DNA from 4 places in the Polaromonas potterensis genome. Region 3 is predicted to be linked to each of the others. Evidence: predicted binding sites of a transcription regulator. Region 3 holds the regulator's gene; each other region holds the start of a gene.
What was found. Region 3 encodes sigma-54, which starts transcription at its own class of promoters, with help from an activator protein. Its sites were predicted from a motif close to TGGCANGNAANCTGCTTT; they were not measured.
Positions count from the first base shown of each region.

Region 1: the regulator sigma-54 is predicted to act here: its motif matches at 3,232-3,249, upstream of R6254_RS01565 (ammonium transporter).
Region 2: the regulator sigma-54 is predicted to act here: its motif matches at 3,203-3,220, upstream of nirB (nitrite reductase large subunit NirB).
Region 4: the regulator sigma-54 is predicted to act here: its motif matches at 5,122-5,139, upstream of R6254_RS00230 (ammonium transporter).

Region 1 is NZ_JAWQLX010000001.1:323,830-331,531, forward strand. Features, by position in the region: gene R6254_RS21995 (hypothetical protein) at 1-339, opposite strand, end outside; gene metW (methionine biosynthesis protein MetW) at 336-944, opposite strand; gene metX (homoserine O-succinyltransferase MetX) at 938-2,107, opposite strand; gene R6254_RS01560 (TMEM165/GDT1 family protein) at 2,384-2,947, opposite strand; yybP-ykoY riboswitch at 2,953-3,147, opposite strand; gene R6254_RS01565 (ammonium transporter) at 3,321-4,523, shown strand; gene R6254_RS01570 (GNAT family N-acetyltransferase) at 4,559-5,071, opposite strand; gene R6254_RS01575 (PP2C family protein-serine/threonine phosphatase) at 5,101-6,300, opposite strand; gene R6254_RS01580 (patatin-like phospholipase family protein) at 6,334-7,221, opposite strand; gene R6254_RS01585 (STAS domain-containing protein) at 7,218-7,562, opposite strand; gene R6254_RS01590 (ATP-binding protein) at 7,589-7,702, opposite strand, start outside.
Region 2 is NZ_JAWQLX010000006.1:60,337-68,038, forward strand. Features, by position in the region: gene R6254_RS12395 (ABC transporter ATP-binding protein) at 1-92, shown strand, start outside; gene R6254_RS12400 (response regulator) at 300-1,415, shown strand; gene R6254_RS12405 (type IV pili methyl-accepting chemotaxis transducer N-terminal domain-containing protein) at 1,574-2,845, opposite strand; gene nirB (nitrite reductase large subunit NirB) at 3,481-5,913, shown strand; gene R6254_RS12415 (type IV pili methyl-accepting chemotaxis transducer N-terminal domain-containing protein) at 5,946-6,728, shown strand; gene nirD (nitrite reductase small subunit NirD) at 6,745-7,131, shown strand; gene R6254_RS12425 (nitrate reductase) at 7,128-7,702, shown strand, end outside.
Region 3 is NZ_JAWQLX010000001.1:582,862-590,563, reverse strand. Features, by position in the region: gene R6254_RS02820 (THUMP domain-containing class I SAM-dependent RNA methyltransferase) at 1-1,065, opposite strand, end outside; gene R6254_RS02815 (RNA polymerase factor sigma-54) at 1,223-2,758, opposite strand; gene lptB (LPS export ABC transporter ATP-binding protein) at 2,906-3,673, opposite strand; gene lptA (lipopolysaccharide transport periplasmic protein LptA) at 3,684-4,313, opposite strand; gene R6254_RS02800 (thiol:disulfide interchange protein DsbA/DsbL) at 4,460-5,113, opposite strand; gene R6254_RS02795 (SPOR domain-containing protein) at 5,165-5,848, opposite strand; gene argS (arginine--tRNA ligase) at 5,863-7,536, opposite strand.
Region 4 is NZ_JAWQLX010000001.1:44,690-52,391, reverse strand. Features, by position in the region: gene R6254_RS00255 (rod shape-determining protein) at 1-209, shown strand, start outside; gene mreC (rod shape-determining protein MreC) at 288-1,208, shown strand; gene mreD (rod shape-determining protein MreD) at 1,205-1,723, shown strand; gene mrdA (penicillin-binding protein 2) at 1,908-4,016, shown strand; gene R6254_RS00235 (sulfite exporter TauE/SafE family protein) at 4,059-4,817, opposite strand; gene R6254_RS00230 (ammonium transporter) at 5,278-6,612, shown strand; gene R6254_RS00225 (hypothetical protein) at 6,627-7,085, shown strand; gene R6254_RS00220 (phosphate/phosphite/phosphonate ABC transporter substrate-binding protein) at 7,293-7,702, shown strand, end outside.

The DNA.
Region 1 (7,702 bases), 260 kb from region 3:
CGCCAGCGCGGCGGCAAGGACCAGCGTCAGTGCCATCCAGTCGGGTTGTGTGTCAAATAGCCCTTGAACCACCGCTGGATAAGCGACAGCAGCTATAAAAAACAGAGCGAGCTTGGCAATCACGCCCACCACGGCAGCCGTCACGGCCGCCAGCGGCGCGGTCAGTTGCTGGTTGCCGCGTGTGGACTCGACCAGCTCGCGGTGCATGATGGCAATCTGCCCGGCCGGGCCGCCAAAGCTGATAAAACCCAGCTGTAACCAGAAACGAAAAGCTGCGCCGAAGGAAATGGCGCTGGGCGCGTTGGGAACGCTCGGGCTGTCGGACGCCCGCTGCTTCATGGGGCGTCGGTTCGCTGAAACTTGAACACCGCACGGCTGGCGCGTGCATTGGGCCAGAAGCGAATTTCCTGGCCGTCCTGCAGCCCAAACTGATCCAGAATCTCCAGCCGGTTTTTCAAGGCCAGGGCCTCGAAGTCCTGCAAGGTGCCGACACGGATGTTGGGCGTGTCATACCACTGGTAAGGCAGCACCCGGGTCACGGGCATGCGGCCACGCAACACGGCCAGGCGGTTCGGCCAATGGCCGAAATTGGGGAAGGCGACGATGCCGATGCGGCCCACACGTGCGGTTTCACGCAGCATGACTTCGGCATTGCGCAGGTGTTGCAAGGTGTCGATCTGCAACACCACGTCAAAACTCGCGTCGCCAAACATGGCCAGGCCTTCGTCCAGATTCAGCTGGATCACGTTGACACCACGTGCGATACAGGCCTGCACATTGGTATCGTCAATTTCCACGCCATAACCGGTGCAGCCGCATTCGGCCGTCAGGTAGTCGAGCATGGCGCCGTCGCCGCAACCCAGGTCCAGCACACGTGAGCCCGGCGGCACCAGGCGGGCGATTGACAACTGGTCGGCAGAAAGCTGGCGGGCCGGGTTCAACATGCCGCCACCTTGCCCTGGAAGTAGGAGCGCACCACGTTCATATAACGCGAGTCGTCGAGCAAGAAGGCGTCATGGCCATGCGGCGCGTCGATCTCGGCGTAACTCACGTCGCGCTGGTTATCCAGCAAGGCCTTGACAATTTCGCGGCTGCGCGACGGCGAAAAGCGCCAGTCGGTGGTGAAACTCACGAGCAGGAATTGAGCCTTGGCCTGCGCCAGCGCCTGGGTCAGGTTGCCGCCAAAAGCCTGGGCCGGGTCAAAATAATCCAGCGCCCGGGTGATCAGCAAATAAGTGTTGGCGTCAAAATATTCGCTGAATTTGTCGCCCTGGTAACGCAGATAACTTTCAATCTGGAACTCGACTTCCTGCGTGGTGTAACGAATGCCGGCTTCGTCGCTGGACGTGCCGTCTGCCGCCACCAGGTTTCTGAGCTTGCGGCCGAACTTCTCGTTCATCACGTCGTCGCTGAGGTAGGTGATGTGGCCAATCATGCGGGCAATGCGCAGGCCGCGTTTGGGCAAGACGCCGTGGCGGTAAAAGTGGCCGCCGTGAAAATCCGGGTCGGTGACGATGGCGCGGCGCGCCACTTCGTTGAAGGCGATGTTTTCGGCCGTCAGGTTGGGCGCGCTGGCCACCACCACGGCGTGGCGCACACGATCCGGGTATTGCAAGGTCCAGCTCAGCGCCTGCATGCCGCCCAGACTGCCGCCCATCACCGCAGCCAGGGTCTGGATGTCCAAGGCGTCGAGCAGGCGCGCCTGCGCGTCCACCCAGTCCTGCACCGTCACCACCGGAAAGTCAGCGCCGTAAATTTCGCCGCTGTCGGGATTGATCTGCATGGGCCCGGTCGAGCCGAAACACGAACCCAGGTTGTTCACGCCGATGACAAAAAACTGGTCCGTGTCCACCGGTTTGCCGGGACCTATCATGGTGTCCCACCAGCCCTCGGACTTGGGCAGCACCGCGCCGCTGGCATCGAGGTAAACGCCGGCCACGTGGTGCGAGGCGTTGAGCGCGTGGCAAATCAACACGGCATTGGACTTGTCGGCATTGAGCGTGCCGTAGGTCTCGTAGCTCAGGTCATAGGCCCGAATGGCCGCGCCGCTTTGCAAGGGCAAAACATCGGCGAAATGCATGGACTGTGGCGTGGCAACTAGCGTCAAGATGAGGCCCGTAACAAACAACGTACAAAAAGAAAACCCGGCATCGCTCAAAGCGAGTCCGGGTTCTGGATGTCGTCTTTAGCTGAACTTTTTAAGCGCCCGCAAGCTGAGCAAATCGGCGCTAAGAAAGTATACCCCCACGATCGCTCACCGCGTGTAGCTCCCTGCCCCCCGAGGGCGCCGCTGCGCCGGCGGCCTGGTGGAGCCAGTTCCCCGGTCCCTGCTTGCAGGGCAACGCCTCCACGGTCGCTCGCCAGCAGTGGCTCTTTGTTCCGGTCAGGCCTTGATCAGCAGCGCCGCCAGCCCCAGCCCGGCGAAAATCAGGGCAGACACCACATGCACCACACGCAGCGGCACCAGGCGGGTGACACGTTCACCGAGCCAGACCACGGGCGCATTGGCCAGCATCATGCCCAAGGTGGTGCCGGCAACCACCGCGAAGTAGGCCTCGTAACGCGCGGCCAGCATCACGGTGGCAATCTGGGTTTTGTCGCCCATTTCGGCCAGGAAAAACACCAGCACGGTGGTGGCAAACACACCCAGGCGCGGCGCCTTCCCCGTGTCTTCATCGTCGAGTTTGTCGGGAATCAGCATCCAGATCGCCATGGCAATAAAAGACACGCCCAGAATCCAGCGCAGGGTTTGCGGGCTGAGCAGGGTGGTGACCCAGGCGCCGAGTGCGCCGGCCAGGGCATGGTTGGCGACGGTAGCGACAAAAATGCCGAGAACAATCGGCCAGGGCTTGCGAAAACGTGCGGCCAGCACCAGGGCCAGCAATTGTGTTTTGTCGCCCATTTCGGCGAGGGCGACGATGCCCGTGGAGACGAGGAAAGCTTGCATTCAAAAAACTCCGGCCGAATACCCATGACTGCATAGCATCCCCGGCCTGAAGCGGAGGCTGTGCAGTCAAAGGTCTCGCTGAGTTCCAGGCAAATGCGCTGGAGCCGCTTGCGCCATGTCCAGCCGTTGACGGCCGGGCAAGTCTGTTGACGCAAGCCCCGTGCAGAAGTGCAGGGTGGCTACTCCCCAATGACAGACGTCTATTCTAACCGGGCCGCCCAGCCCCTAATCGCTTTGACCTGAAAGCCCCGGGCATAGGGCATCCAAGTTGGTGCGCACCCCTATGGCGCAGTTTTTGCTTGATTTTGGTGCTATTGTTTTTTCTGATTCGCTTTTGCACTGAAACAACTCAAACCACTAAAGAGAGGGGCTTATGGACGCACTAAAACAGGGCTCGGACGCCTTGTTCATTCTTTTGGGCGGCATCATGGTGCTGGCCATGCACGCCGGTTTTGCTTTTCTGGAGCTCGGCACGGTTCGCAAAAAAAACCAGGTCAATGCCCTGGTCAAGATCCTGGTGGACTTTTCCGTGTCTACCGTGGTTTATTTTGTCGTCGGTTACGGCGTGGCCTATGGCACGCATTTTTTTGTAGGCGCCGAACAACTGGCCCTCAAAAACGGCTACGAGCTGGTGAAGTTCTTCTTTTTGCTGACGTTTGCCGCGGCGATTCCGGCCATCATTTCCGGCGGCATTGCCGAACGAGCGCGTTTTTACCCGCAATTGATCGCAACGGCGGTGATTGTGGGTTTTGTCTACCCCTTCTTCGAGGGGATTGTCTGGAACCAGCATTTTGGCGTGCAGGCCTGGATCAAATCGCTCACCGGCACGGAGTTTCATGACTTTGCGGGTTCCATCGTGGTTCACGCCATGGGCGGCTGGCTGGCCTTGCCAGCGGTGATTCTGCTGGGCGCACGCCGCAACCGTTACCGCAAGGACGGCGGCATCTCGGCACATCCGCCGTCCAGCATTCCTTTTCTGGCGCTGGGCGCCTGGATTTTGACCGTGGGTTGGTTTGGCTTCAACGTCATGAGCGCCCAAACCATAGACAAGATCTCCGGCCTGGTCGCCGTGAACTCGCTGATGGCCATGGTGGGCGGCACCTTGGCGGCGCTGGCCATCGGCAAAAACGACCCGGGTTTTGTGCACAACGGCCCGCTGGCCGGCCTGGTGGCCGTCTGCGCCGGTTCGGACCTGATGCACCCGCTGGGCGCGCTGGTCACAGGCGGCATCGCTGGCGCCGTGTTTGTGCTGATGTTCACCTTGACCCAGAACAAATGGAAGATCGACGACGTGCTGGGTGTTTGGCCGCTGCACGGCTTGTGCGGTGCCTGGGGCGGCGTGGCGGCCGGCATTTTTGGCAGCAAGGCCCTGGGTGGGCTGGGCGGTGTCAGCCTGGGCGCACAACTGATTGGCAGCGCCATGGGTATCGCCTGGGCGTTGCTGGCAGGTTTTGTGGTCTACGGCCTGATCAAAATGACCCTGGGGCTGCGCCTGAGCCAGGAAGAAGAATTCCAAGGTGCTGACCTGTCCATACACCGCATCGGCTCCACGCCGGACCGCGAGGTCAACTGGTAAGGTTGATAGAAAACAATAGCGCCAGTTGATTGGGTCTACACCCTTTTCGTCAGCTCACAGCTGACACGTTGCACACCCCGGTCTGGCGGCTCATCAAAACCGGCCTCCAGTCCGTGCTTGCGCATGAAGGCCAGCATCCGCAGATTCACGTCGAGCACGTCGCCGTAGAGGTGACACAAGCCGGCGTCGCGTGCGCCATCCATGAGGGTGGTCATCAGCCGGCTCGCCACCCCTGTGCCCTGCCATCCGTCCAGCACGCTCAGGGCCAACTCGGCGCTGCCGCGTTCAGGGTCGACGATGAACCAGCCCGCCTCGCCGATGATTTCCTCGCCATCGGCACCCCAGATGCAGGCCACCCAGGCCGCATGCCGGATGTTGTCGGCATTCACCAGATAGGCCACCAACTTGGGCGAGGCGCCGCTGATGCCCCCATGGAAGCGGTTTCGTCGTGACGGAACGCTGAGGCCCAGCAAAAATCCCTGCATGGTCTGGGCATCCTCCACGCGCACACGGCGCACGAACACGGTAGGTCGCACAGGCTGATTCATGGTGGCGCACTCCGGTGGATTCACGATGTTCATGGCCCGACAGATTCACGTATCAAACCGAACAAGGTCACGTCGTCATGCGCCTCGAACGCGTCCACATGCGCAGCCAGCTGCGCGCGCACGCTGTCGACCATTTCCTGCGCCGAGCCAGCTTGACGGGCCAGCGCCTGCCCCAGCGCCTCTTCGCCAAAAGGTCCAGACACACCTCGCGCCTCGGTCACCCCGTCGGTGTAGAGGAGCAGCCTGGCGCCTGGCTGCAGCGTCAAGGTCTGCACGGCACAACGGTTGCCGGCCAACAGCCCCACCGCTGGCCCCGTGATGTCGAGCCGCGTCATGGGGCCGCCTTCTGCCTGCTGGGCAAACGGCGCTTCATGGCCGGCATTGAGGTAATGCATACGCCCGCTGTCCGGCTCCAGCAGGGCGAAGAATACCGTGGCGAACATGTTTTCGTGCCCGTGCACGGTGGCGATGTAGTCATTGACGAAAGCCACGCTGCGCACCAGCGTCGCGGGGGGGGACTCCTCGAGCGCCGCCTGGCAGGCCACCGCGCGCAGCAGCGTGCGGAACAGCGCCATGTAGAGCGCCGCACCCACGCCCTTGTCACACACGTCGGCGACCACAAACGCGAGCGCGCCTCCAGGCAGCGAATAGGCATCGTAGAAATCGCCACCGACCTGTCGGGCCGGCGTACAGCTGGCGCCCAGCGACCACCCCGCCAGGCTCGGTAGTTCCGCGGGCAGGAAACCTTGCTGGATGCGCTGGCCGATCTGCAATTCGCGGGAGAGCGCCTGCAGCAGCTGGCTCTTGTGATCCTGCAGACGCTTCTTGGCCAAGGATGATTCGATGCGCGCCTGCAGCACCACGGGGTTGAAGGGCTTGGGCAGGTAGTCGTCAGCCCCCAGCGCCAGGCAGCGCACCACACTTTCGCTTTCGTCGATGGCCGAGACCATCACCACGGGCAGCTGCGCCGACAGGGGATCGGCCCGGATACGGCGCAGGGTTTCGTAGCCGTCCATCTCGGGCATGGTGATGTCCAGCAACACCAGGTCCCAGTCCTGCTGCTGCAGCTTGTCGAGTGCATCGCGTCCGTTGATGGCCGTGCCCGCCTCGTGCCCCAGCCGTTGGATGCGGCGCACCAGCAGGTCGCGGTTGAGCTCGAGGTCGTCGACCACCAGGATGCACATCTGGCGCTCCAGGTGTTCCGTCGGTGTTGGCGTCGGCTTGGACATCAGGCCAGGGCCCGCATGGGGTTAGCCACGGCCTCAGGCCGTGACAACGGCAACACGTTCGCGATCTGCATCGAGCAGCGCGCGCAAATAGGGCAGTTGCTGCAAGGCGGCCTGCTCGCCCTCTTCGATGATGTAAGGCACTTTGTCGGTATCGAACAGGCGCACGCGTTGCTTGAACTGCGGCAGGATCAGAATCATCTCGGAGTGGTGCACCGCACTCTGAAAAGCCAGGCGCGACTTTTGCAGATTGTTCGCAAGGATCGCGCTGAGCTGGGCCGCAAAACGTCCCGCACTGCGGATGTTGTCCTGGTAGGGGCTCTCGAAACCCACCGCGACGATCACGCGGCTGCCGTTCTTCATCGCTACGCTGATCGGCAGCGGGTCGGCCATGTAGCCATCGATCAGCAGCCGGCCTTCCAGCTTGACTGGCGCAAACGCCAGGGGCAGCGAAACGCTGGCGCGAATCGCATCGACGAGGTCACCGCGGGTGATGTCGACCAGTTCGCCATTCATGAAGTCGGTGGCCGTGATGTGCAGCGGAATCGGCGTGTCCTCGATGCGCTGTTGCCCGAACACCTCGCGAAAGGCCGAGAGCATGGGGCCATCGTCACGCAAGCCAAAACTGTCCGGCTGAAAACCGAAAATTTTGGGTGCCAGCAGGCGCAAAAAACCCATGTTGTTGCGCTTGGAGGTCATCTTGCGGGTCCAGGTACGCAGGGTGATGTCCGTCATCCTGGCGGCGTCGAAACCCAGCGCCACCCCGGCCGCGAACAAGGCGCCGCCGCTGCAGCCGACCACGCGATCGATGCCTATGCCTGCGTCGGAGAGTGCCTTGACCACACCGATGGAGGCCGCGCACTTGACGCTGCCCGAGCCGATCACCAGCGTGACCGTCGGACCCTGAATCGGCGCGCGCTTCATGCGGCCTCCGTGAAGCTCTCCACCGCGTGGCGCACGTCGGGAAAGATTTTGAGAATGCTGGTAAAGCCGGCGATCTCGAGCACGCGCTGGACCTGAGGCTGCACCGCGGCCATACGCAGGTCACCACCGGCAAGTCGGCAACTCTTGACCGTGCCCAGCAGGGACCTGAGGCCGGCGCTGCTGGTGTAGTTCACCAGCGAAAAATCGGCCACCAGACGTGTGTTGCCCTGAGCAATCGATTCCGCAAAGCGTTGGGTCAATTCGTCGGCACTCAGGCTGTCTATGCTGCCGGTGATGGCCAGGACAAACGTTGTGTCGTGTGGTGTGATGGTGATTTGCAAGTGCGTTCTCCAGGATTCAATGGGGGTCATGGGGTCGTGGTCAGCGACAGGTACTTTTCGACGGAGAGGACGTTGCCGCGGCTTGGGTGGCGTTGGTAGTGCTGGCGGTCTGAGAGTTGTCGGATCAGGTGCACGCCCAG
Region 2 (7,702 bases), on a different contig from region 3:
CGCTGGCCGAAGACGCTCGTTACCTGGGTTACCGCAAGGCCGTGATCGACTTTCTCTACACCCGCCAGGGCCACGTCGAAAAAGCCGCCTGAGTCGTCAGCACTCGTCGCTTTTCGCCACATCAGGACTCTAACCCTGATGTGGCGGTCGTGAGCAGCTATCGTTTGAATAGCAACCGAACACGCCATCGACCCGCCTCGGCCAGAGCAAGGCCGGCGCAGGGTTTTTACCCGTCAACAACACAAGCACTGGTAAGCTCAAAAGCTGCAACTTGTTGCGTTTACGGGAACAAAAAAACGATGGCTCTGATTGTGGTGGTCGACGATGACGAAACAATACGCACGTTGATCGCGGCGGCGCTGCGTTTTGAAGGCTACGAGGTGGTGGAGGCCGACAACGGCGCCACCGGGCTGGCGCTGGTGCGGAGCCGCCAGCCCGACCTGGTCGTCAGCGACGTCAACATGCCGGTGATGAATGGGTTTGCCATGTTGCAGACCTTGCGCGCCGACCCGACCATCCAGGCCACGCCCGTCATTTTGCTGACCTCGCTGCAAGAACGCGAAAACGTGCGCAGCGGCATGAGCAGCGGCGCCGACGACTACCTGATCAAACCCCTGGTGTTTGACGAGTTGCGCGAGGCCGCCGCCACCCAGCTCAACAAACAGCTGATGCGCCAGTTCGCCCAAGCCAGTGCGGTGGACACCGCCATCAGCGCCGCATTGCAGGAACAGCAAGCACGTTTGACCCGTTTGTACGAGAACCGGCTGCTGGCCGAACTCAGTGACAAATGGCCCTCGGCCGAATCGGCTGAGGACGACAACAAATTGGCGCATGCCACGGTGCTGTTTGTCGATGTCGTCAACTTCCCGGCCCTGTCCGAAAAACTCTCCAACACCGAGCTGAGCACGGTCGTGCGCCAGTTCTACAACCATGCCGGCGATACCGTCTACCTGTTCGGCGCCCACCACATGCAATTTGTCGGCGAAGGCCTGCTGGCGGTGTTTACCGGCAGCTCGGACACCGACACCGTCAACTGCAGCCTGCGCGCCACCCGGGCGGCCCTGGGCCTGATCAACTCGGCGCACCGGGTGCAAGGGTTTATGGCCAGCCATTTTGCTGACCGCGCCCTGCCGCGTTTTGAGGTCTGCGTGGGTCTGAACAGCGGTGCCGTCACCCTGGCCAAACTGCTGGACCCGCTGCGCGGAAAATCCCAGGTCTTGCCCGTCGGCGACACCGTCAGCACCAGTTTGTTGCTGCAAAAACATGCCTACCAGGCCGGCTGGAAAATTGCCGCCAGCGCCGCGCTGCTGGACGAAGTGGGCGGCAGCGTGAAAACCGGGCGCCGCAGGCGGTTTTCCCTGCCGGGGCGCAGCAGCGCAGTGCATGGCGTGGAGCTGCTGGGTTTGTCTTCGTAAGCAGCAAGATCCCTCATTCGCTATCAAATAAATAGCTGCCTACGCCCGTGGCTAAAGGGCTGGAGGCCAAAAATACGTATAAAAAGCACAAAATCCAAGCCATGCACCAGAATCAGGCGATGCGGCGCCCGTCTTTGGTGCAGTGCAACAAGCCCGGCTTAACCCACCAGCATCTGCAGGCTGCGTTCGTACTGCTCGGACAAGGTCTCGAACACCGCCAGCAGGTCTTCGCTGGCGGCCGCCACATGTTCCAGCCCTGGCGCGCCGGCCGCCACACCGGCCAGCATGGCGTCCCAGCCAACGGCCGCGTTGTCCAGCGAAACGCGAATCGCCGGGCTGCTCAGCGGAATCTCGTTCAAATAACACAACGCCTGCTCAAACGCCGTCCTGGCCTCGGCCAGGGCCGGTGTATTGCGCGGCATGGCGGCCTGGGCCCCCAGCCGCTCGATCAAGGCGTATTTTGCAAAACGCTGGCTCAACATGCGTTGTCGGCCCGCGAGATTGAGCACCTGCAAGGGCGGCATGGCGCCGGCGTTTTCCAGGCTGCTGGTCAGGCGTTCGGCGTCCTGCAGCAGTTGTTCGGCCACCACATCCAGCTGCGCCATGCGGCCCGGCTGGCGTGTATCCGCCAGGCCCTGCTTCAGTTGCGCCCAGGTGTGTTGCACCTGGCCCAGCAGGTCGCCAAAAGTCGGCTGGGACAGGCTTTTTCCCAGCGCGACCAGGTTGGTATCTGTGCGTGCCACGGACTCGTGCATGCGCTCTGACAGTTGAGGCAGCGGCACACCGGCCGCTTGCAGCAGCGCCAGCTTGACCAGGCGCTGCGACAACATGCGTACCTGGCCGGAACGGTTCACATCTTCGGCAAAACGGGCCGAATGAATGATGTGTTGCGAGACCTGGCCCAAGCGCTGGTTGCTGTGCATGGAGGTGGTTCGCAACATCTGGAAAGCGTCGTCGTCCGACATCTGGCGGGCGCGCATCAGGATGCCCTTGGCACGCTCCACCACCTTGCGTTCTTCCAGCCGGCTGGACACCTCGGCCAGTTCAGCACGCAAGGCCTGCTCGCGCGCGAAGCGGGCCTGGGCCAGATGAATCAGCGGGCGCAGGCGCTGCTGGCCATAACCGTTCACCACGTAGGCATGCACACCGACCTCCGTGGCGCGTGTGATCTTGCCGGCATCCCCATCGGGGGTAAAAACGATGACGGGGAGCGCCGAGGTGCTCCCCACGATGTCCAGGGCCGTGAACAAGGCCGCATCGGGCACGGCAACATCACAAATCAGCAAGTCCGGCGCCTGGCGTACCACCGCCTGCAGCAGTTTCTGGCGCTCTTCCACACAGGCCAGGACCTGGATACCCACGGCGCCCAGGTCTGTGACCAGCGTCTGCGGGCCGGTCGGGTTGTTTGAAAAAACCAGTGCGGAAGTCATCACCATCGCTTATGTGAGAAGGAAAACAGCCTTTAGAGCCTGTTTACGATCTCCATGGGGCCGCGCAGGTGCCTTTTCGGGATGGGCTGCAAGGCGCGGTGCGCCGCCAATAGCTGGCTATTGGCAAGCGCCGCAACGCTGCAGACCGCCCGAAAAGGCATCTGCCCTTCGGGTTGGGGCGAAATCGGGCGATTTGCCCGCCAAACCTTTTGCATGGGCATGAGCCCATGCTGCGTGATCTTGGCGATCAACTCATCCCGATTGCGCCCCAACGCGACCCCATTGAGATCGTAAACAGGCTCTTAGCGCATGCAAGTCGCGCGCCATGTGGTGGGGCACTGCCGGTTTGCCGTGACATGGCACAAGTTTTGCTGTGATCTCTGCGGGCGTAACGGAGCGCCCAACCTGAAGGAAAGCACTGCGGGTCTGCGCACAAGGGCGTGCGCAAGGATGTGCCTCACACCGGCTCCACAGCCGTGTCCCTGTTTGACAGGAAGGACCCTCATGTTTTTTACCGCCATTTTTCATCCCCAGCCATCCGGCGTCCAGCGCCTCCGCCGCGAGACGCCCGCCTGCGAACGCCACCCTGAGTGGGCGCTGGTGACGACCCCCTCCCATCCCTCTGGAGTGAACACATGAAAAAATCGAAATTGGTGATGGTCGGCAACGGCATGGCCGGCGTGCGCACCCTCGAAGAGCTGCTCAAGATCGCCCCCGATCTGTACGACATCACCGTGTTCGGCGCCGAGCCGCATCCCAACTACAACCGCATCCTGCTGTCGCCGGTGCTGGCCGGTGAACAAACGCTGGACGAAATTGTGCTGAACTCCTGGGACTGGTACACCGACAACCACATCACCCTGCACGCCGGTAAAAAGGTGGTCGAAGTCGACCGCATCAAACGGGTGGTGCGCGCCGACGATGGCACCGAAGAAAGTTACGACCGCCTGCTGATGTGCACCGGCTCCAACCCCTTCATCCTGCCGGTGCCCGGCAAGGACTTGCAAGGCGTGATCGCCTACCGCGACATCGCCGACACCAACGCCATGATTGCCGCGTCGGAGAAATACAAAAAAGCCGTGGTCATAGGCGGCGGCCTGCTGGGCCTGGAAGCGGCCAACGGCCTGATGCTGCGCGGCATGAACGTCAGCGTGGTGCATGTGATGCCGACCCTGATGGAGCGCCAGCTCGACAGCGTGGCCGGCAAGCTGCTGCAAAAGTCACTGGAAGAACGCGGCCTGAGCTTCCTCATGGGTGCGCAAACGCAGGAGCTGGTCGGTGGCGCTGAGGGCCGGGTGAGCGCGATCCGTTTCAAGGACGGCAGCGAAGTCGCCACCGACCTGGTGGTCATGGCAGTGGGCATACGCCCCAACACCGAGCTGGCCGAGTCCATGCACCTGTTTTGCAACAAGGGCATTGTGGTCAACGACACCATGCAGACCACCACCGACGCGCGTATTTATTCGGTCGGTGAATGCGCGGCCCACCGCGGCATCGCCTACGGCCTGGTGGCGCCGCTGTTTGAGCAGGCCAAGGTCGCGGCGAATCACCTCGCGCAGTTCGGCATAGGCCGTTACACCGGTTCGCTCACATCCACCAAACTCAAGGTCACGGGCATTGACCTGTTCTCGGCCGGCGAGTTCATGGGCGGCGAAGGCACGGAAGAAATCGTCATGTCCGACCCGTTTGGCGGCGTCTACAAAAAGCTGGTCCTCAAGGACGACAAGCTGATAGGTGCCTGTCTGTACGGCGACACCGTGGACGGCAGTTATTACTTCAAACTCTTGCGCGACGGCCGCAGCGTGGCCGGGATCCGCGACAAGCTGATGTTCGGCGAATCCAACATCGGCGATGCCGGCCATGAGGGCCACAGCAAGGCGGCGTCCATGCCTGATGAAGCCGAGGTCTGCGGCTGCAACGGTGTCAACAAGGGCACGATCTGCAAGGCCATCAAGGAAAAAGGTTTGTTCACGCTGGACGAGGTGCGCAAACACACCAAGGCCAGCGCCTCCTGCGGTTCCTGCACCGGCCTGGTGGAGCAAATCCTGATGTTTACCGCCGGCGGCGATTACTCGGCCACACCCAAACTCAAGGCCATGTGCGCTTGCACCGACCACGGCCATCAGGCGGTGCGCGACGCCATCCGTGAACACAAGCTGCTCAGCATATCCGCCGTCTACCAATTCATGGAATGGAAAACGCCCAACGGTTGCGCCAGCTGCCGCCCGGCTATCAACTACTACGTGACCAGCAGTTGGCCCAAGGAGGCCAAAGACGACCCGCAAAGCCGCTTCATCAATGAACGCAGCCACGCCAACATCCAGAAAGACGGCACTTACAGCGTGATCCCACGCATGTGGGGCGGCGAAACCACGGCCAGCGAATTGCGCCGTATTGCCGACGCGGTGGACAAATACAAAATTCCGACTGTCAAGGTCACGGGCGGCCAGCGCATAGATCTGCTGGGTGTCAAAAAAGAGGACTTGCAAAACGTCTGGAACGACATCGGCATGCCGTCCGGCCACGCCTACGCCAAGGCTTTGCGCACGGTGAAGACTTGCGTGGGCAGCGAATGGTGCCGCATGGGCACACAGGACAGCACGCAAATGGGCAAAGACCTGGAGCACGCGATGTGGCGCATGTATGCGCCGCACAAGGTCAAATTTGCCGTGAGCGGCTGCCCGCGCAACTGCGCCGAGGCCGGCATCAAGGACGTGGGCATCATAGGCGTCGACTCCGGCTGGGAGATGTATATCGCCGGCAACGGCGGCATCAAGACCGAAGTGGCCCACTTCTTCACCAAACTCAAAACCGCCGAAGAAGTGCTGGAGTACACCGGTGCTTTCTGCGAGCTCTATCGCCAGGAAGGCTGGTACCTGGAACGCACCGTGCATTACGTGAACCGTGTGGGCCTGGACTACGTCAAGAAACGCATTCTTGAGGACCACGCCGGCCGCCAGGCCTTGTGGGAACGCCTGCAGTTTGCGCTCGACGGCGAACCGGATCCCTGGTTTGAGCTGAAAGAAGCGGCGGTGGATACCCGGCAGTTTTCCGCCCTCAGCGCCTGAGTCATCACCAACTTTTCAGAATGAAGACAGCCATGACCTACCCCCTTCAGCGCCGCGTTTTCTGCGGCTTCGCGCTCGCCACCCTGGCGCCGGTTCATGCGCAGGTCGCCGGACTCGGCGACGCCATCAACAAGGCCGGTCGCCAGCGCATGTTGTCGCAGCGCATGGCCAAGGCCTGGTTCGGCCTGGGCCTGGGCATACAGGCCGAGTCAGCCCGCCGCGTGCTGGACCAGTCCATGGCCATGTTCGACCGGCAACAGGTCGAGCTCAAGACCTTTGCGCCGGCCGGAGAAACCCGCGACACCTATGTGCAACTGGAGTCCGCCTGGTCGGACTACAAAGGGCTGCTGGTCGGTGCGGCGCCGTCCCAGGACAAGGCCAAGTCGGTGCTGGACCAGGCCGGCAAAGTGCTGGCGCTGGCGCACAAGGGCACCGGCTTGTTCGAGCAGCAGGCGGGCAAGCCGGGCGCGAAGCTGGTCAACGTCGCCGGCCGCCAACGCATGTTGTCGCAACGCATGGCGCAGTTTTACCTGGCCAGCCACTGGAACGTGGACAGCGTCGCCAGCCAGAAGGAAATCGGCAAGGCGCGTGAGGAGTTTGTGCCGGCGCTGGAACTCCTGCGCAACGCCCCCGAGGCCACGACAGAGATCAAACAGGAACTGGCCCTGGCCGACAACCAGTGGCTTTTTTTTGACAACGCCCTCAAGGCCAGGGTGAGCAGCCTCAAAGCGGCGTCCGATGTTTTTGTGAGCAGCGAAAACCTGCTCCAGGTCATGGACCGGGTCACCGGCCTGTATGCGCGCGTTCTCGGATAAACACAGGAACAAAATCATGAGTGAATGGAAAAAAATCTGCCTGGTCACCGACATCCCGGTGCTCGGTTCGCGACGGGTGGCGCGTGCACACGGCATCGACGTGGCCGTGTTCCGCAACGACGAAGACGGCGTGTTTGCCCTGCTGGACCGCTGTCCGCACAAGGGCGGCCCGTTAAGCCAGGGCATTGTGTTCGGTACCAGTGTGGCCTGCCCGCTGCACAACTGGACCATCGACCTGGAGGGCGGCTGCGCCAGGGCGCCGGACCAGGGTTGCACGCCCAAATTCAGCGTTCGGGTAGAGGACGGCGCCGTGCATCTGGATAGCACCGAACTGGCAACCCTGGCCACCGAACTGACGCGACCCGTGGCCGGGCCAGCCCGCAAAGAACTGGCCAGCACATGAAGCTTGACGTGGTCGCCAACGAAACCCGCTCCACCTGTCCCTACTGCGGTGTGGGCTGTGGTGTGATCATCGAATCGCAGGGCGATACGATCACGGGTGTGCGTGGCGACCCGGACCATCCGGCCAATTTCGGCCGGCTCTGCACCAAGGGCTCCACGCTGGCGCTGACCGCCTCTGCGGCCGTGACCCGGCAGACACGGCTGCTGTACCCCATGCGCCGCGAACACCGGCATCAAGCACCCCAACGCGTGTCCTGGGACAAGGCGCTGGCTTTCGCCTCCGGGCGCTTTGCGGAAATCATCCGTGAACACGGGCCGGATGCCATAGGGTTTTATGTCTCGGGCCAATTGCTGACCGAAGACTATTACGTCTTCAACAAACTCGCCAAAGGTTTGATAGGCACCAACAACATCGACACCAACTCGCGTCTGTGCATGAGCAGCGCGGTCGCGGGTTATAAACAAACCCTGGGCGCCGACGCGCCGCCCACCTGTTATGACGACGTGAATCACGCACAGTGCATTTTTATCGTCGGCAGCAACACGGCTTACGCGCACCCGATCTTGTTTCG
Region 3 (7,702 bases):
CTCGTCCTGCGGCAGAGGCTGGCCGAACTCGTCGATGCTCTGGCCCTGGAACTGCGTGTTACGGCGCTGGTCGCGCCCCTGCACCGACGGGATGCCGGCCACACCGGCCACATCAATCCGTTCGCCATAAGGCGGGTTCACCAGCATCACACCGGACGGCGCAGGCGGCATACGTTGCAGAGCGTCACCACCACGCAGTTGTATGGCGCTGGCCACACCCGCACGTTCGGCATTGCGCTCGGCAAAGTCGACCATGCGGAAAGACACATCGCTGCCGAAGATGGGCGCGGTGGGTTCGGTGATGGCGGCTTCGGCCTGGTCGAGCAAGCCTTCCCAGACATGCGGCTGGAAAGGCACAAATTTTTCAAACGCAAAACGCCGGCCCATGCCGGCGGCGATGTTGCGGGCGATCTGCGCCGCTTCAATCACGATGGTGCCGGAGCCGCAGCACGGGTCGTACAGCGGCACGCCCTGTTTGCAAAGCCCCTCCTCGCCGCTCCAGCCGCTGGCAGCCAGCATGGCGGCGGCCAGGGTTTCCTTCAGCGGGGCATCGCCCTTGTCTTCGCGCCAGCCGCGTTTGAACAGCGGCTCGCCCGAGGTGTCGATGTAGAGGGTCACGGTGTCTATGGTCAGGTGCACGTACACACGCACATCGGGCCAGCGGGTGTCGACATCGGGGCGCACATCGTATTTGTCGCGGAAGCGGTCGGCGATGGCGTCCTTGATCTTGAGCGCGGCAAAGTTCAGGCTGGTCAACGGGCTGTGTTGCGCCGTGACCTCGATCTTGAAGGTCTGTTTGGGCGTGAACCAGATTTCCCAGGCCACGGCGGCGGCGGCGTTGTAGAGGTCTTGTTCGCTGCGGTACTGGTTGTGCTGCAGCTCGATCAGCACACGCTGGCTCAGACGGCTGTGCAGGTTGAGCTGCAGCGCGTCGCGCCAGGAGCCGGCCACCTGCACGCCGGCGCGCCAGGCCTTGCCCTGGGTGCCGGTGATACGTTTGACCTCGGCGGCCAGCAGTTCCTCGACACCTGCGGCGCAAGGTAAAAATAGTTGAAGTTGGTTCATATGTGGGGCCTCTAGGGATTTCTAGAAATTCGGTTATCGGGATGCAGGGCAAGGCGTGCGGCGCGCAGGACACCGGAATGCACTTCGGTGCATGAGGATTCCGAGCACCGCGCAACGCGGCCAAGCGCCCGAGAACCGGATTTATAGAAATCCCCCGTTATAGGGATTTTCGCAGGTTCGCCGGTGCGATGCGCAAAGCCTCGCGGTACTTGGCCACGGTGCGGCGTGCGCATTCGATGCCCTGCTCCTTGAGCATTTCGGAAATCTGGTTGTCGCTGAGCGGTTTGGTCAGGCTCTCTGAGGCGACAAACTGCTTGATCAGCGCCCGCACCGCCGTGCTGGAGGCATTGCCGCCGGTTTCCGTGCCCAGCGCCGAACCAAAAAAATACTTCAGCTCGAAGGTGCCAAACGGCGTGTTCATGTATTTGGCCGTGGTCACGCGCGAGATGGTGGACTCGTGCAGGCCCAACTCGTCGGCGATTTCGCGCAACACCAGCGGACGCATGGCGAGTTCGCCATGGGTGAAGAAGTTTTTCTGCCGCTCGACAATCGCGCTGCTGACCCGCAGGATGGTGTCAAAACGCTGCTGGATGTTTTTGATGAACCAGCGCGCCTCCTGCAGGCGCTGCTGCAGGGCCTGGCCGTTCTGGCCCCGGTTCTGCTTGAGCGCATTGGCATAAATGTCGTGCACCCGCAGGCGCGGCATCACGTCGCTGTTGAGCGAAACCTTGAAGCCGCGGCCGGACTTGACCACGATCACATCGGGCACGATGAGGTTGCGCTCGACGTTGACAAAACGCCGGCCCGGCTTGGGGTCCAGCCGGCCTATCAGTGCAATCGCGGCCTTGATCACGGTGTCGGGAAAACCGCACAGCTGCGACAGACGCTTGACGTCGCGTCGAGCCAGCAACTCCATGGGTTGCTGGCACATGGCGATGGCGGCGCGGGTTTCGTCGGAGTTTTTGCACTCCAGCAGTTGCAGGCCCAGGCACTCGGCCAGGTTGCGCGCGCCCACGCCGGCCGGCTCCATGTGTTGCAACAGCTTCAGGGCCACGGTGAACTCGTGCACCATCGCTTCGACTTGTTCCAGGTCGTCCCCGGCCAGACCCGCGGCCAACTCGGCCAGGCTGTCTTCCAGGTACCCGTCGTCGTTGAGCGATTCGATAAGAAAATGCAGCGCCGCCCGGCCTTCGGGCATCAGGCGCAGGGACAGCGCCTGGCGGTGTAAATGGTCTTGCAGCGATTCATGGCTGCGCGCCAGATCGGCGGCATCGACCTCGCTGTCGTCGTTGTTGTTTTTGCGCGGCGCGGCGTCGCCGCCCCACTCGTTGTCGTCGGGCGCGGTGTCGACACTGCCGTCGCCGTCCCAGCTTTCCTCAAGTTTGGCCTCGCTGCTGGGTTCAGCCTCATTTTGGCTTGTAGCCCCCGCGCCATCTGCGCTGACAGCTATGGAATCCGTAGCAGATTCAAACTCACGGGTTTCCTGGCTGACCGGCGTGTCGGCCTGGACCAGGCCAAAGTCTTCGCGCGGCGCGGCTTCTTCGGAGACTTCAAGAAAAGGATTTTCGTCGAGCATCTGCTCGACTTCCTGGCTCAGCTCCAGGGTAGACAGTTGCAGCAGGCGAATCGATTGCTGCAACTGGGGCGTCAGCGCCAGATGCTGCGAAACGCGTAGGGACAGGCCTTGTTTCACGACATCCCTAAGTGCGCGACAAAGCGGGTTGGGATGTATGAACCAAGCGGGGGCCGCGCAACCGGCTTTGCCGGGGCGCAGGCGCCGCCCCCTGCAGGGGGGAGGGAGCTACACGCAGTGAGCGACAAAGGGGGGGAGCCAAAGTGATCACATCTTGAAATGTTCGCCCAGGTAAACCCGGCGCACATCGGCATTGTTCACAATTTCAGAAGGGGTGCCCGTGGCCAGCACGTGGCCATCACTGATGATGCAGGCATGGTCGCAAATGCCCAGGGTTTCACGCACGTTGTGGTCGGTGATCAACACGCCGATGCCGCGGGACTTCAGGAAACCGATGATGCGCTGGATCTCGATCACGGCAATCGGATCGATACCGGCAAAAGGTTCGTCCAGCAAGATAAAACGCGGCTGCGTGGCCAGCGCCCGGGCGATCTCGACACGGCGCCGCTCGCCGCCCGACAGGGCAGGCGCGGGTGAATCACGCAGGTGGTCGACGCGCAAATCCTGCAGCAAGGCGTCCAGGCGTTCGTTGATGGCCTTGGCGCTCAGCGGCTTGCCGGCTTCGTCGGCCTGCAGCTCCAGCACGGCGCGCACATTCTGCTCGACCGTGAGTTTTCGGAAAATCGAGGCTTCCTGCGGCAGATAACTCAGGCCCAGGCGCGAACGCTTGTGGATGGGCATGTGTTCGATGGACTCGCCGTCGATGGTGATCTCGCCGGCGTCGGCGCGCACCAGCCCCACGATCATGTAAAACGACGTTGTTTTGCCGGCGCCGTTGGGGCCTAACAGACCCACAACTTCGCCTTTTTGCACCGTCAGCGAAACATCCCGCACCACCTTGCGGCTGCCGTAGGACTTTTGCAGGCCGGTGGCCACCAGGCGGCTGATGGGCGCGGTTTCCGGAGACACATTCATGGCGTCGGTGTTATTTTTTGTCATTGCCCAGCGTGGTACTGGGCCGCAGAACAGGCGCCGACCCGGAGGGCGCCGCCGGGGCGCCGGGGGCGCCCGCTGCGGGGGCCTGGTTGCGCGGCGCCAGCAGGGCGCGAATCCGGCCCGAGGGGTTGCTGGCCGTGCGGGCTTTCTCGCCGCTGTCGACGGTGAACACGTCGGTCGGGTTGTCGTAAACAATCAGGTTGCCGTGGGTTTCGTCAGCCAGGGTCGCGCCTATGTAGCGACGCAACACGGCCTGGCGGATGAACTTGACGGTGTCGGCGCGGCTGTCGTATTCGATACGTTCGCCTTCACCTTCAATGTATTCGTCGACCAGGTCGCGCTTCTTGCGATAAAACGCCAGCTTGCCGGGCGCCGCGACCACGATGGCGCGCTGGTAACCCTCGGCGTCCTGGATCACATCGACCTGCGCACCCCGGATGATGATGGTGCCCTTGGTGATCACCACGTTGCCGGTGAACACACTGGTTTGATTGAGGTCGTCATGACGCAGGGCGTCGGCCTCGGCGTTCATGGGCTGGTCGCGATCGGCCTTTTCAGCCGCAACCGGAAAGACCGCCAGGGTGGCGGCCAGCATCAGTACACAGGCGGGGTAGTTCATAAAGGCACGAATCTTGCTGCTTTGGTGGTGTTGCTTCATTGTAGCCATGGCACTCCCCGGAATTGGCAAGGTGCATAAAAAACCCGCCGGATCAGGGCGGGTGAGGCGAAATACCCGGCGGCGGCATCCAGCTGGCCGCTTGGGGATTAAGCTTTTCGGGCCTGGGTAATCAGGTAGTCCGTCACCAGCAGCGCGCGATCCATGGTTTTTGCCAGTTCGCCTGAAGTATAGAAACGCCCGGCCACGCCCAGGGCTGGCACGCCGTCCACCTTGTAGGCGTCTTGCAACTGCGTGGCCTTGCGAGCCTTGGTGGCGATGCCAAAGGAGTTGTACATTTCCACAAACTTGGCCTTGTTGATGCCTTGCTTCTCGGCCCAGGCGGCCACCAGCTCGGGGGTGTTCAGCATCTGCTTTTCGTTATGAATCGCGAAAAACACCTTTTTGTGGAGTTCGTCGACCTTGTTCATGGCTTCCAGCACATAGTAAAGACGCTGCTGCGGCTCGAAGTCGGCGCGGAAGGACACCGGCACACGCCGCACCGCCACGTCTTGGGGCGCTTTTTTGCTCCAGGCGTCAAACGCCGGCTCAAACTGGTTGCAGTGCGGGCAGCTGTACCAGAAAAACTCCACCACCTCGACCTTGCCGGCCGGCGCGTCGACCGGTGCGCGTTTGTCGAGCAGCAGGTAATCGCGGCCTTCCTGGGGCGCTTGGCCCTGGGCCTGGGCCGAGGTTGTCAAAGCGCCCAGGGAAGCGGCGGCAGCCACGGAAGCGGCGGATATCGAAAATTCACGTCTTTGCATCAAGCATTTCTCCATTAGTGCGACAGGTTGGACACCCTGGCCTCAGAAAGTTCAGCGCTGAACCCGGACCAGGGCAGTTTCGATGCCGCTGCCATCCAGGCGCTCCTTGGCTTTGTCGGCATCCTCTTTTTTATCAAACGGCCCGAGGCGCACGCGAAACACGGTGCGGCCCGACTGTTCGCGCTCGGTGACCTTGGCTTCCAGGCCCATCAGCGAGATTTTGGCGCGCTGCTGCTCGGCGTCTTCAGGCGTGCGGAAAGCCCCGACCTGCACAAAATAATTGAAAGGGTCCGGGCCGGACGCAGTGGCCGGCGTCGCCAGCTTGGCTTTGGCCAGGTCACCGATGGGGTCGGCCGATGGCGGTTTCGCGGGCTTGACGGTCGGGTCGGCCACGGGTTTCTGCGCGGTCACAGGCGCTTGCGGCGTGACATCGGTCACCGGGCCGCCGGACGCAGTGGCCGCCGCTGGCGCGGACGCCGGTTTGGCCGGATTTTTGCCGTACAACGGTGCGTTCGGGTTCCAGTTCTGGTTCTTTTTGGCCTCGGCCGCGTCATGGTCGGGGTTGCGCGACTGGCCCTTGTTCATGAAAGGCACGGGCACCTTGGTGATGTAAACGGCCACGGCCAGCGCCGCGGCCAAGCCAATCAGCGCGCCAATGATCAGGCCCAGAAAGGTGCCGCCGCGTTGTGGGTTCATGCCTGGCCGGCTGGGCCGGTGGGAGGGGGTACGCGCCATGGTCTCATCATTCCTTACATTTTGCGCGGGGCATCAACACCCAGCACGGCGAGGCCATTGTGCAACACCTGCGCCGTCGCCGCGACCAGGGCCAGGCGCGCGAGTTTGACCACGGCGTCATCAACCAGGATGCGCTCGGCATCGTAATAGCTGTGGTAACAGGCGGCCAGTTCGCGCAGGTAAAACGCCACGTCGTGCGGCGCAAAACCGCTGGCGGCGTTGCTCAGCATGTCGGGGTATTTGGCGATCAGCAGCATCAAGGCCTGGGCCTGCGGGCTGTCCAGCGCTGACAGGTCCACCGACTTGAGTTCGGCCTCGTCGCCGCCCCAGGCGGTCAGCACCGAGCAGATGCGGGCATGGGCGTATTGCACGTAATACACCGGGTTTTCGTTGTTTTTCGCCAGCGCCAGGTCGATGTCGAAGATGTATTCGGTGTCGGGCTTGCGGCTGAGCAAAAAGAAACGCACGGCGTCCTTGCTGGTCCACTCGATCAGGTCGCGCAAGGTCACATAACTGCCGGCGCGTTTGGATATCTTGACCTCTTCGCCATTGCGCACGACCCGCACCATGGTGTGCAAGACGTAGTCGGGGTAGCCCTGAGGCACACCCTCATTGGCCGCCTGCAGACCGGCGCGCACCCGGGCAATCGTGCCGTGGTGGTCCATGCCCTGGATGTTGATGGCCTTGCTGTAGCCGCGCTCCCATTTGGCCAGGTGGTAAGCCACGTCAGGCACAAAATAGGTGTAGCTGCCGTCGCTCTTTTTCATCACACGGTCTTTGTCGTCACCGTAGTCGGTGGACTTGAGCCACAAAGCGCCGTCCTGCTCGTAGGTCTTGCCGGCGTTCTTGAGTTTGGCCACCGTGGACTCGACCCGGCCCGAGCTGTACAGGCTGGACTCCAGGTAGTAGTTGTTGAACTTGACCGAGAAGGCTTTGAGGTCCAAATCCTGCTCGTGGCGCAGGTAGGCAACGGCGAACTGGCGGATCGAGTCGGTGTCTTCCACGTCGCCCGAGGCGGTGTATTCGCGGTCGTCGGACTTGACGGTTTTTTTGGCCAGGAAGTCAGCCGCGATATCGGCGATGTAGTCGCCGTTGTAGGCCGACTCCGGCCAGCCGGCGTCGCCGGGCTTGATGCCCTTGGCGCGCGCCTGCGTGCTGGCAGCCAGCGTCTGGATCTGCACACCGGCGTCGTTGTAATAAAACTCGCGATAAACCTCGGCGCCCTGGGTGACAAACAGGTTGCAGATGGCGTCACCCAGGGCGGCCTGGCGGCCATGGCCCACATGCAACGGCCCGGTCGGGTTGGCCGACACAAACTCGACAATCATGCGCTGGCCGTTGGCGGCCTGGGTGCCGTAGCCGGGTCCGGCCTTGAGCACTTCGCGCACGGTTTCTTGCTTGGCTGCGGGTTTGAGGCGGATGTTGATGAAGCCGGGGCCGGCGATCTCGATGGCGTCCACCCAACGCTCGAAAGCCGGGGCTTTCAGCAGGAGGGCGCGCAGGTTCTCGGCCAACTGGCGGGGATTGAGTTTGAGCGGCTTGGCCAGCTGCATGGCGGCCGTGCAGGCGAAATCGCCATGGGCCGCCACTTTGGGGGATTCAAACGCGGCCTTGTCGCCTGCGCCTGGGGAAAGTTCTTCCAGCCCCGCAGCCAGGGCCGCGAGCAGGTCTTGTTTAATCGAGAGCATGGGCCGATTTTACGGTTAAGAGCCTGCTCCCAATCTCGATGGGGTCGCGTTGGGACGCAATCGGGATGAGTTGGTCGCCAAGATCACGCAGCATGGGCTCATGCCCATGCAAGGGATTTGGTGGGCAAATCGCCCGATTTCGCCCCAACCCGAAGGGCAGGTGCCT
Region 4 (7,702 bases), 540 kb from region 3:
CGCCGCCTGAACTGGGTGCCGACATTGCCGACCGCGGCATGATGTTGACCGGTGGCGGCGCGCTGCTGCGCGATCTGGACCGCCTGCTGGCCGAAGAAACCGGCCTGCCGGTGCTGGTGGCGGAAGACCCGCTGACCTGTGTGGTGCGCGGCTGCGGTATCGCGCTGGAGCGCATGGACCGTCTGGGCTCGATTTTCACCTCGGAATAAGACACGCCGGGCGCGCATGACGGCAGGCACTGTTGTTCATCACAGTGCTGGCGCCGACGGCAAGTTTGACAGCACACCATGCCCTTAGGAACCCTAGACAGAACGCCGCCCCCCTTTTTCAAGCAGGGGCCGTCGGCCTTGTCCAAGCTGATGTTTTTCAGCGCATTGGCGCTGTTTTTGATGGTGGCCGACATGCGTTTTCGCGTCGTCCAGCCGATACGCGCCGCCATGGCGATGGTGCTGTATCCGGTGCAGTGGCTGGCTTTGCAGCCGGTGCGTGCGGTGCAAAACAGCAGCGACTATTTCACTGCGCTCAGCCAGGCCAAAACCAGCGAAGAAGAGGTCCGGAAAAAGCTCGCCCTGCAGTCGCTGCGGGCCGGCCAGGTCGAACAGCTGGCGCTGGAAAACACACGCCTGCGCAAGCTGCTGGACCTGCGTGAACAAAAGGCCATCGACGGCCTGGCGGCCGAGGTCTTGTACGACGCGCCCGATCCCTACACCCGCAAAATCATCGTCGACAAAGGCCTGGCGCATGGCGTCGAGCTGGCGTCGCCGGTGGTGGACGAGTCCGGCGTGTTGGGCCAGGTCACGCGGGTGCATGCGCTGGTCAGTGAAGTGACGCTGGTGATTGACCGCGAGCTGGCCATTCCGGTGCTCAATACCCGCACCGGTGCGCGCAGCGTGGCGTATGGCGAGCCGACGGTGTCCGGTGGCAGCTTGGAGTTGCGTTTCATGGGCAGCAATTCGGACGTGCAGCAGGGCGACCTGTTGACCACCAGCGGCGTGGACGGCGTCTACCCGCCTGGCCTGCCGGTCGCTAAAATTGAGCGCATCGAACGCCGCGCCGAATCGGCTTTTGCCAGGATTTATTGCACGCCGCAAGCGCTGGTCGCCAGCGCTCTCCACGTCATGGTGATCAAACCGGGCGCGGCCCACATTCCGCAGCGGCCAACCGACGGCCCCGCTCCCGGTCCGCTCAAAAAAGGAGGCAGCAAGTGATCATGCGCACGGGCCAGCAGCTGCTGCTGCCGGCCAACCCGGTGTTTATCTGGACCAGCCTGATCGTGGCCTTGCTGCTGGACATGTTGCCCCTGGGACGTGTGCCCTGGATGCCGGATTTTCTGGCGCTGGTGCTGGTGTTCTGGAATGTGCACCAGCCGCAGCGTGTGGGTATTGGCCTGGCCTTCATGTTCGGCCTGGGCATGGATGTGCACCAGTCGGCCTTGCTGGGGCAACACGCGCTGTCATATACCGCTTTGAGTTTTTGCGCGACCATGATTCACCGTCGGCTGTTGTGGTTCACCGTGCCTTCGCAGGCGCTGCAGGTGCTGCCGCTGTTTGCGGCGGCGCACGGTGTGGAAATCATCATTCGGATGATAGGCGGCGGTATTTTTCCGGGCTGGACCTTGTTGCTGGCACCGGTGGGCGAAGCCCTGTTGTGGCCGATGGTCAGCGTGATGTTGCTGGCACCGCAGCGCCGGGCGCCGAATCCGGATCAAAACAGGCCACTCTAGATGGCCCCCACGCTTTTCACTTCGTGTAATGCGCTGCCCCCCGAGGGGGCCGCTGCGCCTGCGGTCTGGCAAAGCCAGTCCCGCGGCCCTGGCTGGTCTGTATGGCTCGCTTCGCATCGCCTCTGTCTCCTTGGGAAACGTTCGGCTTGCGGGCACTTTGCCTCGGCTGTAGAGTCGGACAGCCATGACTGAACTGCGCAACGTCGAAGCCGATCTTTCGCGCTTTCGCATGCGTGTGCTGGCCGCCAGCCTGGTGGTGCTGTTCGCCTTCCTTCTGGTGGCCTCCCGGCTGGTTTACCTGCAGGTGGTCCGTCATGAGGACCTCAATGGGCAGGCTGAAAGCAACCGCACCGCGGTGGTTCCCATCGTCCCCAACCGCGGCCTGATCCTGGACCGCAACGGGGTGGTGCTGGCGACCAACTATTCGGCCTACACGCTGGAAATCACACCGTCCAAGGTGCGCGACCTGGAGGAAACCATTGAAGCGCTGGGTCACTTGGTGGATATCCAGCCGCGCGACAAACGTCGCTTCAAAAAGCTGCGCGAAGAGTCCAAAAGTTTTGAGTCGTTGCCCATACGTACCCGTCTGAGCGATGAAGAGGTAGCCCGTTTCGCCGCGCAACGTTTTCGTTTTCCCGGGGTGGACATCAAGGCGCGCCTATTTCGCAACTACCCGTATGGCGAGCTGGCCAGCCACGTGGTGGGTTACATCGGGCGTATCAACCAAGCCGAAAAAGAGCGCATAGAAGACAACAACGAAGAGGGCAACTACCGCGGCACCGACTACATCGGCAAGCTCGGGGTGGAGCAGGCTTTCGAGCGGCAGCTGCACGGCACCACCGGCGTCGAGCAGATGGAAACCTCGGCGGGCGGGCGTGCCGTGCGCAGGCTGGCCAGCAACCCGGCCACACCTGGCAATACCGTCAGGCTGTCGCTGGACATAGGCCTGCAAAAGCTGGTGGAAGACATGTTTGGCACACGGCGCGGCGCGCTGGTGGCGATGGACCCGCAAACCGGCGAGGTGCTGGCTTTTGTCAGCAAGCCGACTTTTGACCCCAACCTGTTCGTCGACGGCATCGACCAAGAGAGCTGGCAGGCCCTGAATGAATCCATAGACAAGCCGCTGCTGAACCGGGCGCTGCGCGGCACCTATCCGCCGGGCTCAACCTACAAGCCCTTCATGGCCATGGCCGCCCTGCAGACCGGCACCCGTTCGGCCACCACGCTGATCAATGACCCTCTCTTCTATATGTTCGGTGGCCGCCGCTTTGGCAGCCCGGCGGGCGAGCGCGGCGGCGTCATGGACATGAACCGCGCCATCGTCGAGTCCAGCAATGTGTACTTCTATTCGCTGGCCAACGAAATGGGCGTGGAAACCATGCACGACTTCATGGCGCCGCTGGGTTTTGGACAGATCACCGGCATCGACATCAACGGCGAGGTACGCGGTGTGCTGCCCAACCAGGCCTGGAAACGCAGCTATTTCAAACGCCCCGAACAGCAGAAATGGTTTGCCGGGGAAACCATCTCGCTGGGCATTGGCCAGGGTTACAACAGCTTCACCATGCTGCAGCTGGCGCAGGCGACCGCCGCGCTGGCCAACAACGGCATCAAGCACAAGCCCAGGCTGGTGATGGCGACGCAGGACACCGTGACCGGCCAGCTGCATCCGCTGCCCGCCGATCAGCCGGTCGATCTGGGCTACAAACCCGAGAACGTGGCCATTGTGCGCAAGGCCCTGGTGAGCGTGACGCAAGGGGGCACGGCGACCCGGGTGTTTGCCGGCGCAGGTTATGCCAGCGGCGGTAAAACCGGCACGGCGCAGGCGGTGAGCATGGGCCAGAAAGACAAATACAACAAAGCCAAGATGGAAGAGCACCAGCGCGACCACGCGGTCTACATGGCGTTCGCACCCGCGGACAAGCCCAGGATTGCGCTGGCGGTGATCGTGGAAAACGCCGGCTGGGGCGCCGGGGCGGCCGCACCAATCGCGCGGCGGGCGTTTGATTACGTGCTGATGGGCCAGTACCCCAGCGAGGATGATCTGGCAGCGGTGCAACAAGGGCTGGCCGCAGCCCCCATAGGCAAGCCGCGCCAGGTGGCCGACATGATGGCGCAGCTGGTGGCGGGCAGCGGCGGCGCAACGGCACAGGCCAAGGCCGATGCGGCGAGCGCAGTTCCGCCGGCCAAGGCGGAAAAACCGCTGAAACCCGTCCAACCAGCCCAGGCCCTGGTCAGCGACCAAGCCGTCAGCAAGCCGCTGGCAGCCCCGCTCAACGCCGGCCCCAACTAAGGCGCGTTCCGGGCGCTCCCTGGCGGCCTTTTCCGTTTCCCGCTATTTCAAAAACGCATCAAAGCCGGTTTTCAGGATCAGCAGGCTGACCACACCGATAAACACGATGCGTACAAAACCCGCGCCGTGTTTCAGTGCCAGGCGTGTGCCCAGCAGGCTGCCGACCACATTGGCAACAGCCATGGTCAGCGCGAAATGCCACCAGACATGGCCCTTGTAGGCAAACAGGCCCAGCGCGGCCAGGTTGGTGGCGGTGTTGAGCAGTTTGGCCGAGGCCGAGGCATTCAAAAAGTCGTAGCCCAGCCAGCGCACAAACAGGAAGACAAAAAAACTGCCGGTGCCAGGGCCAAAAAATCCGTCGTAAAACCCCAGTACCAGACCGATGCAACAGGCCGCGGCGGTTTCGGCGTGGCCGCTAAAACGTGGTGTGTGCTGGCGGCCCAGTTCCTTTTTCACCAGGGTGTAGAGCAAGACTGCCAGCAGGATAAACGGCAGGGCCTTGCGCAAAAAGCCAGGATCGATGAGGGTCACCAGCCAGGCTCCGCCCAGCGAACCGACAAAGCCTGCGGCCGCTGCCGGCAGCAGGGCCGACCAGCGCATGTCCACCCGGCGGGCGTACTGGGCGGTCGCGACCGCTGTGCCCCAGATTGACGCGCCCTTGTTGACGCCGAATAAGGTGGCTGGATGGGTGGTGGGAAAAACCGCAAACAAGGCCGGCACCAAAATCAGCCCGCCGCCCCCCACGATGGCGTCCACAAAACCCGCCAGCAGCGAGGCAACCGTCACGATCAGCAATTCCATGGGGGCGATTGTCGCATCGGGCTTGCCCGGAACCGGCGACACTGCTTGGGCGCACGCCGCAGGGCGCTATTCGGGATGCAGAGGCGAAAAAAAAGCGCCGGGCATGCCGGCGCTTTATAAAAAAACATCTCGTAGGATGCCGATATTGTTCTAGTTGCTTGTGTTTGTCTCCTCGGCCCTCTGCGAGCCCGGGGGCTCGTCTGCAGGTCCACCAATGTAGACCGTGCACCCGGTTTGTGCATCGGGATTTTCCCTCGTTCTGGCAAATACATGGTCGGCCTCACCGGCTCACGCCGGAACGGGCTGGCATGACTTATGCCTGTTGTGAGTCCTTGTTGAGTCAGGCCGCACAAAAACGGGAATCACTATGCAAACCAGGCGTGTTGTCACATGGGGTGTGGGTCTTTGGCTGTGTTTTGCCGCCTGTCAGGCCGGTGCACAGCCACAGGCTGGGCCTGGGGTGGCCGATGAGGCTCCTGTCACGGTGCCCGCCGGGGTGGTCGCGTTACCGGCCGTGCCTGCAACGCCTGCACCGCCCTTGACCCGGCCCGGCCTGGTCGGGGCCGACACCCTCAGTGCGGCAGACACGGCCTGGATGATGACCTCGACCGCCTTGGTGCTTTTGATGACCTTGCCGGGGATTGCCCTGTTTTACGGCGGCATGGTGCGCAAGAAAAACGTGCTCAACAGCATGGCCTGCGTGGTGGCGATTTGTGCGGTGGTCAGCTTGTTGTGGTTTGCCGTGGCTTATTCCCTGGCCTTCACGCCTGGCAGCGGTGCGTGGGGTCACTACATAGGCGGTAGCGAGCGGCTCTGGTTCGCCGGGCTGGACTACATCAAGGACACGCAAAAGGTGGCGGTCAGCCATATTGCGCCGAATATTCCCGAGTCGGTGTATGCCATGTTTCAGCTCACGTTTGCCATCATCACGGCCGCCCTGGTGGTCGGCGCCTTTGTCGAGCGCATGCGTTTTTCCGCGATGTTGTGTTTCATCAGCCTGTGGACGCTGTTGGTGTATGCCCCGATCGCCCATTGGGTCTGGGAGCCCAGCGGCTGGCTGGCCCAGTTGGGTGCGCTGGATTTTGCCGGCGGTGCTGTGGTGCATATCAATGCCGGCGTGGCCGGGCTGGTGTGTGCGTATGCGCTCGGGCCGCGCACCGGTTATGGCCGTGAGGCCTTCACCCCTTTCAACCTCGGTTTGACTATGGCTGGCGCCGGCCTGTTGTGGGTGGGCTGGTTTGGGTTCAACGCGGGTTCGGCGGTGGCTGCGGATGGGCGTGCCGGCCTGGCGATGGCGGTCACACATATTGCCGCCGCGGCCGGTGCCTTGTCGTGGATGGTCGCCGAGTGGCTGGTGCGCGGCCGTCCGACCCTGCTCGGCCTGTGTTCCGGCCTGGTCGCCGGTCTGGTGGCCATCACACCGGCGGCGGGTTTTGTCTCGCCCCGCGCGGCGCTGGCCATCGGGCTGGTGGCCGGCATGGCCTGTTATTGGGGCGCCACCGGGCTCAAGCGCCTGTTACATGCCGACGATTCCCTGGATGTGTTCGGCGTGCACGGGGTGGGCGGCATTGTGGGGTCCTTGCTGACCGGTGTGTTCGCCAGCAAAACCATTTCAGGCGTGGAGGGCAGCGTGTGGACCCAGGCCCTGGCGGTCGGGGCGGTGTTGTTTTACAGCCTGCTCATGACGGCACTGGTGTTGTGGCTCACCTCGCTGTTTTTCAGCCTGCGTGTCAGTGAAAGCGCGGAGTCCGATGGCCTGGACATCGCCCAGCATGCCGAGCGCATGGGCACCTGATGGACGGGGGCGCCATGTCTTCCACTGAAAAAATTGCCATTGCCGCTCACCTGCATGTGCTGCTGCGCCGCAAAACAGGGCGTGTGACCGACACCGAATGGATGGCCGGCAACGCGGCCTATGCCGCCGAGATTGTTCGTTTCGCACGTGAAAAAGCCGACCAAGACGGGCATGTCGACCTTGGTGTCTGGGCCGACAGGCTGGAAGAAATCATGGCGCTCACCGACACGAAACACCGGGTACCACTGGCGAAGGTGGTGGCTGATGCCGTCAAGGCGCGTACCTCTGCCGCATCGGCGCCGCCGGTGGTGGACTCGCAGCGTGCACGATCAGTCGATACCGAGGAAGAGATTTATCCTGCATCGGGGTTTATCGAATCCAGCTTTGGCGCCCTCTTTGGCGACAACGAAGCCCAGCGCCCACGTGAGCGCCGCGACCCCGACGCGCCACGTTATGTGAAAGGCCTGCGCTGACCGTGGGTGCGCTTTCCCCGTGGCTCGTACATTTCGTTACCTGCATACTCCAGGCGCCCGCCCGAGCTTCAGCCCAACATTCCCCAGTCTTTCCTTGTCGCCGCCAAGGATGAGTTGTTCGCCGTTGTAGCAGGAGGTAACAAATTGTTGGCAGTTGGGGGCTGTGCGGGCGCTAGCATAGCGCCCTTGGAACATGGAAGAGGACTTATGAAACGGATGTTGATCACATTGACGCTGGCCCTGGCAGGTATTTGGGCCGGCCCGCTACACGCCCAGGCGCGGCAACTGGTGCTGGGCATCAGCGAAGGCACGTCGGGCGGACTGGACCACGCGCAGGTGATGACCAAATACCAGGGGCTGGCTGAAATTATTGGCCGGGCCGCGAAGGCCAAGGTCAGCGTGGTTTTCGCGCGTGAATTCAAGCAACTGGAAGACGGCATGCAGACCGGCCGTTTTGACTTCGTGATGGCCAGGCCCAGCGACTACCCCGCACGCGGGATGCGCGACTATGGCTACAGCTATATCGCGAGCACCCAACCCGACGGGCAATGCCTGATCATTGTGCCCAAGGGTTCTACCTTGAAGTCCCTCGACGACATCAAGGGCAAACGCATCGC